Regions from separate parts of the Priestia sp. JV24 genome, predicted to be linked through region 3. Evidence: riboswitches for the same ligand, from Rfam matches in the RefSeq annotation. Region 3 holds a riboswitch; each other region holds the start of a gene.

Region 1 (3,174 bases), on a different contig from region 3:
GACAAACAATTCCTGCTGCTGCATCAGTAGCTTGACCAGCATCTTTGCGATCTATCAATGTCACATCTGCTTCTGCTTTTGCTAAATGATATGCTGTAGAAGCTCCAAGTATCCCAGCTCCAACTACGATGTATGTTTTCATACCAAAACACCCTTTTCTTTCTTCTAGTATTCTCATGCTATATGTACGCAACTTTAGCATAGCAAAAAAAGAAGTCACATACTAGGTGAAGCTATTTTGAGCTTATTTTTACGTCCTTCGGCCTTTAACATATAGCTCCTTTCATCTCGTGAACAAAAGTGTTAAAAGTTCCTTTACGGAGATTATAGCAGGGTGAAGAAAGCCATAAATAGTGGTAGTACGTCTTTAACGCTGTTTCTTACGGCTTTTCTATTATAGTTTCTGAATAAAAGCGGAGAGAATAAAATTTCTATAATATGTAAATAAAAAGAAATAACCATTATTTTAAGGAGAGCGCATGCAATCTTCATTTGTATTATTTTTCATCATCCTTGGTTTACTATTTGGCAAGTGGCGAAGGTATCAAGAATACTATCCTACTTTGCTGTTTTGGGTCACGGGGAATTTGCTTTATGAAGTGCTGCTGTTTCATCACCGCGTATGGGTATTTTACCCTGTTGGTATTGATCACCTTTTTCTACCCGATCACCTAATGGTTTCCCTTGGAATAACCTTAATTATTTATCCGTTTGTTATACCGGTTTTTTTAGGAAGGCTGCCGCTGCATGTAAGCGGTAGCCTGTGGTGGATTCTTTTGTGGGCGCTTTTATTTACTGTGATTGAGTTCATTGCTTATGTTAATCACAGTATCACTCATCATTATGGATGGTCGCTGCTGTGCTCTTTTCTCTTCAATATTGTCACGTTCTCACTTTTAATCATTCATCAGAAGACAGCACTGGCTGCTTGGATTCTATCTGGAAGCTTCATAGCTTTCTTATTTATTTTTTTTGATATTCCTATGCCTTAACTTTTCATTGACTAGACGGAGAAAAAGGAAATATAATAGGAATTACATTTAAATATAATTTTCCTCTCTGAGAATAGAGGTGCATGAAATCAAGAGTCACTTATTGGAGACTAATGGAGTCTGTGAAGATAAGTAAAAGGGATTTCGTGCCGAAGTATATAAACATCCATTGTGTTCATATACTGGTTCAGTATTGAATAAATGCTGAGCTGTCACAAACCATTTGGTTTGTGGAGAGCTATTGAAGAGATGTTGATGCCTAGAATGTAATAATACTTTATTATTATGAAACCAAGACGCGTGAACATCACTTCACGGGTCTTTTTTGTGTTTTTCTACTGACCATCAAAGTTCAAAGTTATAGTTAAATGATTTAAATGGAGGGATACGAATTATGTACTTACATGGAACGAGTAAAATTAACAGCAACAATCATTTAGAAATTGGGCAGTGCGATACGGTCGAACTGAAAAAACAATACGGCACTCCTCTATACATCTACGATCAAGAATTAATTGAAACGAAATGCAAGGCCTTCCATTCAGCCTTTCGAAGAAGCGGATTTTCATATCAAATCGCCTATGCAGGGAAAGCATTTCTTTGTATGGAAATGGCTAGCCTTTTAACGAAGCTTGATATGTCACTAGATGTGGTCTCAGGAGGCGAATTATTTACAGCGCTTGAAGCTGGATATCCAGCTGAACGCATTCATTTTCACGGAAATAATAAAACGATTGAAGAAATGGAAATGGCTCTTGATGCAAATATTGGCTGTTTTGTTGTTGATAACTTTACCGAACTTGAAGTTTTGCATGCCTTAGCAGCTGAGCGCAAACAGAAAGCATCTATTCTTCTGCGTGTTACTCCAGGGATTGAAGCCCATACACATGAATATATTATGACCGGACAGGAAGATTCCAAGTTTGGATTTGGTCTTTCCAATGACCAAGCCATGAAAGCGGTAAGTTCTGCGTTAGAAAAGCCTTACTACGATCTTTTAGGCATTCATTGTCATATTGGTTCGCAAATTTTTGAAGTAGATGGTTTTTCTCGCGCCATTGATATTTTAACTGATTTCTTATTCAGCATTCGTGATAAAATGGAATTTGAAGTAAAAGTTTTAAACGTAGGTGGTGGTTTTGGTATTCGTTATACCGAAAGCGACTCTCCTCTTCCAGTTGAGTATTATGTAGATGCACTGACAGAAAAGCTAAGCCGCACGTTAACTGAACAGAATTATACTCTTCCAGAAGTCTGGATTGAGCCTGGAAGAAGCATCGTAGGAGAAGCAGGTACAACGCTTTATACAATTGGATCAACGAAGGAGATTCCAGGTGTACGAAAATACGTAGGAGTTGACGGCGGTATGACCGATAATATCCGTCCTGCTCTTTACGATGCAAAACATGAAGCTGTCTTGGCTAATAGAGTGACGGATAAAAAAGATGAAACAGTATCAATTGCGGGTAAATGCTGTGAATCAGGAGATATGCTTATTTGGGATATTGATTTACCGCGCGTTAATCAAGGAGATTTATTAGCAGTGTCCTCTACAGGTGCCTACAACTATTCAATGGCTAGCAATTACAACCGTATTCCGCGCCCTGCTGTTGTATTTGTAAAAAAGGGAGAAGCTCGTCTTGCTGTAGAGCGAGAAACATACGAAGATTTGGTGCGTAAAGATGTAAAGCCAGTCGTTACTACGTATGCAATGAGCAAATAATAGCTGTTCTTGCGTAGTAAAGAAGCTATTGTTGTTTGGAGGAAATCTAACTATGGTTTTAAGTGTATTTAAAACGTACAGATCATCGCTTATTCTGCTTCTCGCTATTTTAATTGGCGGGATAGCAGGATATGCTATTGGACCCGATGTGGCAGTCGTGAAGCCTTTTGGTGATTTGTTTCTCAATTTGATGTTCATGATTATCGTTCCCCTTGTCTTTTTTAGTGTGGCTTCGGCGATTGCAAACATGAACGAAATGAAACGTCTTGGTAAAATTATGCTAGGAATTGCCGTTGTGTTTGTCGCCACTGCTGCTGTTTCAGCCGTTTTAGGCTTTTTAGGCGCATCACTTTACAATCCGCTACATAATGTAGATACTTCTGCCATTAAAGAATTGATGGGTGACAGTGAAAATACAGCTGAAAAAATGACGCTTTTAAATCAGCTTGTTAGCACATT
Region 2 (3,174 bases), on a different contig from region 3:
TTATCTGAAAACTCTTCTATTGTCAACTTAATAAAAATGCATAACTACAGAAAAGAAATAAGGGTCGGTTATTTTCTTCTCTTTTTATTCATTTTCTTTAGAATCTTCTTGATAATGCTCATTTAAGTATGGGTTCTCTGTCGTAGCAAAATTAACAGATTGAAGGCTAGTTTCAGGATCCATTCCATAATAGCCTTTTAGTTCCGCATTTTCTAGCTCGCCACTTCTAAGTTTTGGTTCTTTTTTCTCTTTCATGCTGCACCTCTTTTTTCTTATAAATCAAGGACTGGAACCATACGGTCTTCATCATGTGTTCCTCTCGCATGAACGGTAGCTATACTTGATGTTTCATCTACACTTTTAATCCAAATAGGAACTCCGTGGTAATGAACATCAATTTCCTTGGGGGAAGAAAGAATTTGTTTAGCTCGATTTATTTCCATGTTATCACCTCATTTTTTAGTATGTCCTTGTGATGCATCAATTAAAAGATAAAGCTATATTTCCTCACCAATAACTTGACTACATTCTATAACTCACTTCGTCAAAAATTAATCTATTCCTTAACCTTACAAAAATCGAACATCAATGGGTTTGCTTAACCTCATTTTATTCTTTAATTCGAATACGTATAAATATGAAAAATGAGCACATACTGTACCTAATCAGATTCCTCCTTTTGCTGACGAATCGTTTCTCCTTTAATATGTTAAGTTTACAAAAAACATCTGTCTTCACAGGTGTTTTTTATTTTGAGAAAATATATTATTTGTATACAAACTAAGTTTTATTTTACTTCTAGTAGGGGAATAAAATAGTAAATTAAATCGGAGAGGATGAGGGATTTATGTTAGAGATGGAGGTAAAGAACCTTCAAAGGTCAGAAACTAAATTTAGAAAGGCTGAATCAGAATACTTAAATAAGGCAATCGAAGAATATTTCGTTCGTCGTACATACCATAATGCACCAGTAGTTGATGCACTTCGATATGTACTAACGATTGATAATAAAAGGGAACGTTTAGAAAGTGCCGTTGAACTTTTTGGAGATAATATCAAAGAAGTAAATAACCAAGATATTATAAACTATTTAAATCAATGTAGATGTTATAAGGAAATAAGAGATACAGTCTAAATTTGATGCTATCTTATGAAAAAATTTATAGTTCATAAATAACCAAAAGAGGATTGGAGATATGAACTATAAACAAAAGGATTATTATATTAGCGCAAAAGAAAATGAATATTATAAAGTACTAAATGTAGTCGATTGGATTTGAGTCAATAATCCGGAGGCATTCTCTCAAAAATAAGGGTAAGGACTTAATTACATGGTGTCCATAAAATTATACTTAAATGATTCTTGCGTGAAAGGAAATTTACTGTTATATTAAATTCAATTAAATATTTTCTTATTTCAATATTTTTTGAAGTGAGGATAGAGGTGCAAAGATCATAAGTATACAATTTGAGGAGAATGAGATCCAATGACAATTGTGGAAAGGGGTATTTGCCGAAGCTGAAAGAATCTCATGTTCTTGAAGCTGGTTCTGCTGTTGAATAAATACAGAACTGTCATATGGGAAACTGTATGGAGGGCTATCTTACGCACGGAAACTATTTTTGATAAATATTGTTTCTACTGCAGCAACGAATCCCTCGTTGCTGCTTTTTTGCGTTTCTTATGAATGGCTCTGACCCCTCTAATTTTAAAAATTTTATAAAGGGTGTGTAGTTATGAATTTTGGCCAAGTATTAACAGCAATGGTTACCCCGTTTGATCAGAATGGCGAAATTGACTTTAACGCGACGAAAACGTTGGTTGAGCATTTAATTACAAATGGCACAGACGGCTTAGTTGTAGCTGGTACAACTGGAGAGTCTCCAACATTAACCACAGAAGAAAAAATTGAATTATTCAAATGTGTTGTAGAAGCTGCTGCTGGAAGAGTCCACGTCATCGCTGGAACTGGCTCAAACAACACGCAAGCTTCGATGAGCTTAACGAAACTTGCAGAGGAAACAGGAGTCGATGGTATTATGCTCGTTGCTCCATACTATAATAAGCCGTCTCAAGAAGGCTTGTACCAGCATTTTAAAACGATTGCCGAATCAACCTCTCTACCAGTTATGCTTTATAATATCCCAGGGCGAAGCATAGTTAACATTTCTGTTGAAACAGTTGTTCGTCTATCAGAGATCCCTAATGTTGTGTCAATTAAGGAAGCAAGTGGCAACTTGGATGCCATGGCAGAGATTATTAGCAAAACACCTAGCGACTTTACACTATACAGCGGCGATGATGGGTTAACAATACCAGTATTAGCAATTGGCGGGGCAGGAGTTATTTCAGTTGCTTCCCACATCATTGGCAATGATATGCAAGAAATGATTAATGCCTTCAAAAATGGCGATGTCCAAAAAGCTGCTGCTACACATCGCAATCTGCTTCCAATTATGAGAGCATTATTTATTGAGCCAAGTCCTTCACCAGTAAAAGCTGCATTAAATCTAAATGGAATACAAGTTGGCGGTGTTCGTTTGCCAATGGTTCCTTTAAGCAATAAAGAGCAAAGTGCACTAGAAAAAGTTCTGCAAGCTAGCGGCATTAACGCTACCTGTTGAAATAAATAAAAACAGGTTAGGAGAGAGAGCATAGCTAAAACGACCGATTCAATCGATACATTAAGGCAAGATTGGTACCCAAAGCTCAAGATGGATGAATCATCATTTAGCTAACTTCTAAAAATAGAAAAACTCCCTTAACGCATTGGGGGAGTTTTTCTGTTTTTTTATGTATGTATACTATATACATCTTCAGTTGCCATCCAGAGGGAGACCTATTTCACTATATGTTCATTCTTCTGTCGGTATTGGTGCAAGAACTTATATCTTAGTCAACACGATTCCGCATAGAGTAAGAATAATTCCTATTAATTGATATTTTTTAAGTCTCTCTTTAAAGATAATTAAGCTCCCGATTAAAACAACAATACAATTTAAACTAATGATTGGATAAACCACACTGGATGGACCTTCCTTTAGGGCGAATAAATAACAGCTGTAACCAATCGTACTTAATATACCAACTAGTATACCTATCTTTATTTCAATTTTATGTGCAGTTAATTTTTTAAATTCTTTCCGAGCTAATAAACTTAAATAGACAGCTCC
Region 3 (3,174 bases):
AACGATAGTGGCTGATGGCAATTCCTAACCAAGCAATAAAACCAGACATACCAGAAGCGTTAAGTAACCACGTGTATACCGCACCGTCTCCAAAAAATGAAGCACCAAATGCAAGTGTACCGACAAGTGCCGTTGCAATTAAAGCATTCACCGGAACGCCTCGTTTATTTACTTTTGCTAAGAACCTTGGTGCTTTTCCATCTTTCGCTAAGTTCCACAGCATACGCGTAGAAGCATACATACCTGAGTTACCAGCAGATAAAACGGCTGTTAAAATAACGGCATTGATAGCTGATGCTGCAAACGCCAGACCTGCTCGTTCGAATATTAAAGTAAATGGACTTACTCGCACATCATCACTTGCTAATGAATCGGCTGTGTATGGAATAAGCATCCCAATAACAAAAATAGCTAAAATATAAAATAACAAGATGCGCCAGAAGACTTGTTTAACTGCGCGAGGAACCGTTTTTTCCGGATCTTCACTTTCTCCAGCTGCGACTCCAAGCAACTCTGTTCCTTGAAATGAAAAACCAGCAGCCATAAAAATACCTAAGACAGTAAAGAATCCACCGTGAATGGGTCCATCACCAAGCGTGAAGTTTTTAAACCCTGGTGCTTCATTGTTAAAGATACCAAAAATCATCATAATGCCAATAACTAAAAAGATGATAACCGTTACTACTTTAATTAACGAAAACCAAAATTCAGATTCACCAAATCCTTTTACAGAAAGGTAGTTAAGCCCAAACATAATTAATAAAAACAGGGCACTCCATAAAATAGAAGAAGAGTTTGGGAACCAAAATTTCATAATAAGGGCTCCAGCGGATAATTCAGCTGCAATTGTAATAGCCCAGTTGTACCAATAGTTCCATCCGAGAGCGAAACCAAAGGATGGATCTACAAAACGAGATGCATACGTACTAAACGAACCAGCTTCAGGCATATAAGCTGCGAGCTCCGCTAGGCTGGTCATCAAAAAGTAAACCATGACGCCAATGATAGCGTAAGCTAAAAGCGCTCCCCCAGGTCCTGCTGTGTGAATTGCTCCACCACTTGCTAGGAATAAGCCGGTTCCGATGGCTCCTCCTAATGAAATCATCGTTAAGTGGCGAGATTTCAACCCACGTTTTAATTCTTGTTGCTCTTGCATAGATAAATACTCCTTTCGAATGTACGGAAAGAGACGGGATAACATAAAAAAAGCCCGCAGTATATGTGCGCGCTTTTAAATCTGAAAACCGCGTCAACCTTCCGTGAAGATAGCTCTTCACATCACTCGCATGATGTGACAGTTCTGTTCCTGTTCGGAGACAGCCCCAGCTTAAATCAACCGAGAAGTGATCTAAACTTCGGCAATTTTTCCTTTCAAGCAACATCCTCAATGTTCTCTGCATTTCCGTTACTTTACTATTAAAAACTGCGACCTCTACCTCATCGATTAGGATGAGGGTTTTTTATATTCAATTGACATAAAAGAAGTATACCAAATACTAAAACGATTGTCATTATAAAAAATAGATTCAGAAAATAGAAACATCTTTGAAATCTCTCGAATCTATTTTGTTACATATGGTATAATGAATGTTGTCATAATACTACATAAATATCCGAACGTACCACAGGGGGAGCCGCCGTGCTGAGAGTGAACAAATTGTTCAGACCCTTCGAACCTGTTAGTTAACGCTAGCGCAGGAATGTGGGAATAGTAGCATATATTTGCTTACTCCTGTGTAAACCGTTTGATATGAATGATTCAAAAACAGGAGTGAGAAACGTGAATAAAGCATTACCTTTACAGGCTAAAATTGAAATAGCTATTTTTGCAGCATTGGCTTTTTTAATTGATCTTTTACCTTCTATAAAAATTGCAATAGGCGTAAGCATTTCGTTCTCTATGGTTCCTATTTTTATTATGTGCTTTCGATGGGGAGTCAAAGGAGGAGCTTTATCCGGATTTTTATGGGGAATATTGCAATTAGCTTTAGGAAATGCATATATTTTAACCCCATTGCAAGCTTTTATAGAGTATGTTATCGCTGTTACCTTTATTGGATTTGGCGGGATTTTCTCTAGTTCTATTAAAGGATACTTAGCTAATAATCAAAGATCAAAAGCTTTCTTTTTTATTATTTTATCTTTAATTATAGGAAGTTTCGCTCGTTATTTTTGCCATTTCATTGCAGGCTTAATATTTTGGGGATTTGCTGCACCAAAAGGAATGCCTGTCCTATGGTATTCTTTCTCGATGAACGGGATTTCGATGATTGGGTCGTTGCTATCATGTCTAGTTATCCTTTCACTGTTAATTCCATCCGCATCAAGAATGATTGTAACTAAATCACACTCATCATAAGCAAAAAGACTAAATCTACCAAGATTTAGTCTTTTTTGTCATTTGTCACCTTTGTTTACACAAAAGTGTGTCAGGTTTGATAACATAGTTAGTGAAATATTCAAAAAACTGTTTTATGATAATCACCATATTCAAACGAGATAAGGGATTGATAGCATGCTACAGAAATGGATAACGAGCATAGGTTTAGATATCGGAACAAGCACAACAAAGCTGATTGTAAGCAAGCTGTTAATAGCAAATCAACAAAATCAGTTTACGCTGCCAGGCTGTCAAATTATTGATCGTCGCGTAACGTATGCAAGTTCTATCTATACCACCCCTATGCTAAACGAGGTTGAAATCGATGTTCAAAGATTAACGGTACTACTAGAACAAGAGTATAAGAATGCAGGAATCTCCTTAGATCAAGTGGAGGCAGGTGCTGTGATCATTACAGGAGAAACGGCTAGAAAGCAAAATGCAGAAAGTATCCTTCACTATCTAGCCGAACATGCTGGGGATTTTGTTGTTGCAACAGCCGGCGCTGACTTGGAAGGAATGTTAGCAGCAAAAGGATCAGGAGCAATCCAACGTTCCGCTGAAACAAATGCAGTAATTGCCAATATTGATGTAGGAGGAGGCACTGCTAACATCGCTTTATGTCAAAATGGAAAAGTGATAGAAACGTTTACACTGCATGTAGGAGGAAGATTAATTCGGCTGAATTCAGACGGTTTTGTAACCTACATCTCATCTTATTTAACTGAATTTTTAAAAAATAATTCTTTAATACTGCGAGAAGGTGAAAAAGCAACATTTGAAAAGCTCTCGTC

Evidence for each region. A riboswitch is a leader RNA that binds a small molecule or an ion and turns the genes downstream of it on or off. The one in region 3 is predicted to bind lysine.
Region 1: it holds a riboswitch for lysine, as region 3 does, so the genes downstream of both, lysA (diaminopimelate decarboxylase) here and OK414_RS13335 (amino acid permease) in region 3, are expected to answer to the same signal.
Region 2: it holds a riboswitch for lysine, as region 3 does, so the genes downstream of both, dapA (4-hydroxy-tetrahydrodipicolinate synthase) here and OK414_RS13335 (amino acid permease) in region 3, are expected to answer to the same signal.

What each region holds. Positions count from the first base shown of each region.
Region 1 is NZ_JAPCIN010000015.1:517,557-520,730, reverse strand. It holds gene OK414_RS11995 (NAD(P)/FAD-dependent oxidoreductase) at 1-142, opposite strand, end outside; gene OK414_RS11990 (CBO0543 family protein) at 480-992, shown strand; lysine riboswitch at 1,059-1,241, shown strand; gene lysA (diaminopimelate decarboxylase) at 1,387-2,715, shown strand; gene OK414_RS11980 (dicarboxylate/amino acid:cation symporter) at 2,768-3,174, shown strand, end outside.
Region 2 is NZ_JAPCIN010000012.1:534,052-537,225, forward strand. It holds gene OK414_RS08400 (hypothetical protein) at 85-255, opposite strand; gene OK414_RS08405 (H-type small acid-soluble spore protein) at 273-443, opposite strand; gene OK414_RS08410 (hypothetical protein) at 848-1,135, shown strand; lysine riboswitch at 1,432-1,610, shown strand; gene dapA (4-hydroxy-tetrahydrodipicolinate synthase) at 1,738-2,625, shown strand; gene OK414_RS08420 (DMT family transporter) at 2,887-3,174, opposite strand, start outside.
Region 3 is NZ_JAPCIN010000016.1:173,705-176,878, reverse strand. It holds gene OK414_RS13335 (amino acid permease) at 1-1,156, opposite strand, end outside; lysine riboswitch at 1,259-1,443, opposite strand; TPP riboswitch at 1,618-1,718, shown strand; gene thiT (energy-coupled thiamine transporter ThiT) at 1,751-2,359, shown strand; gene OK414_RS13325 (ethanolamine ammonia-lyase reactivating factor EutA) at 2,516-3,174, shown strand, end outside.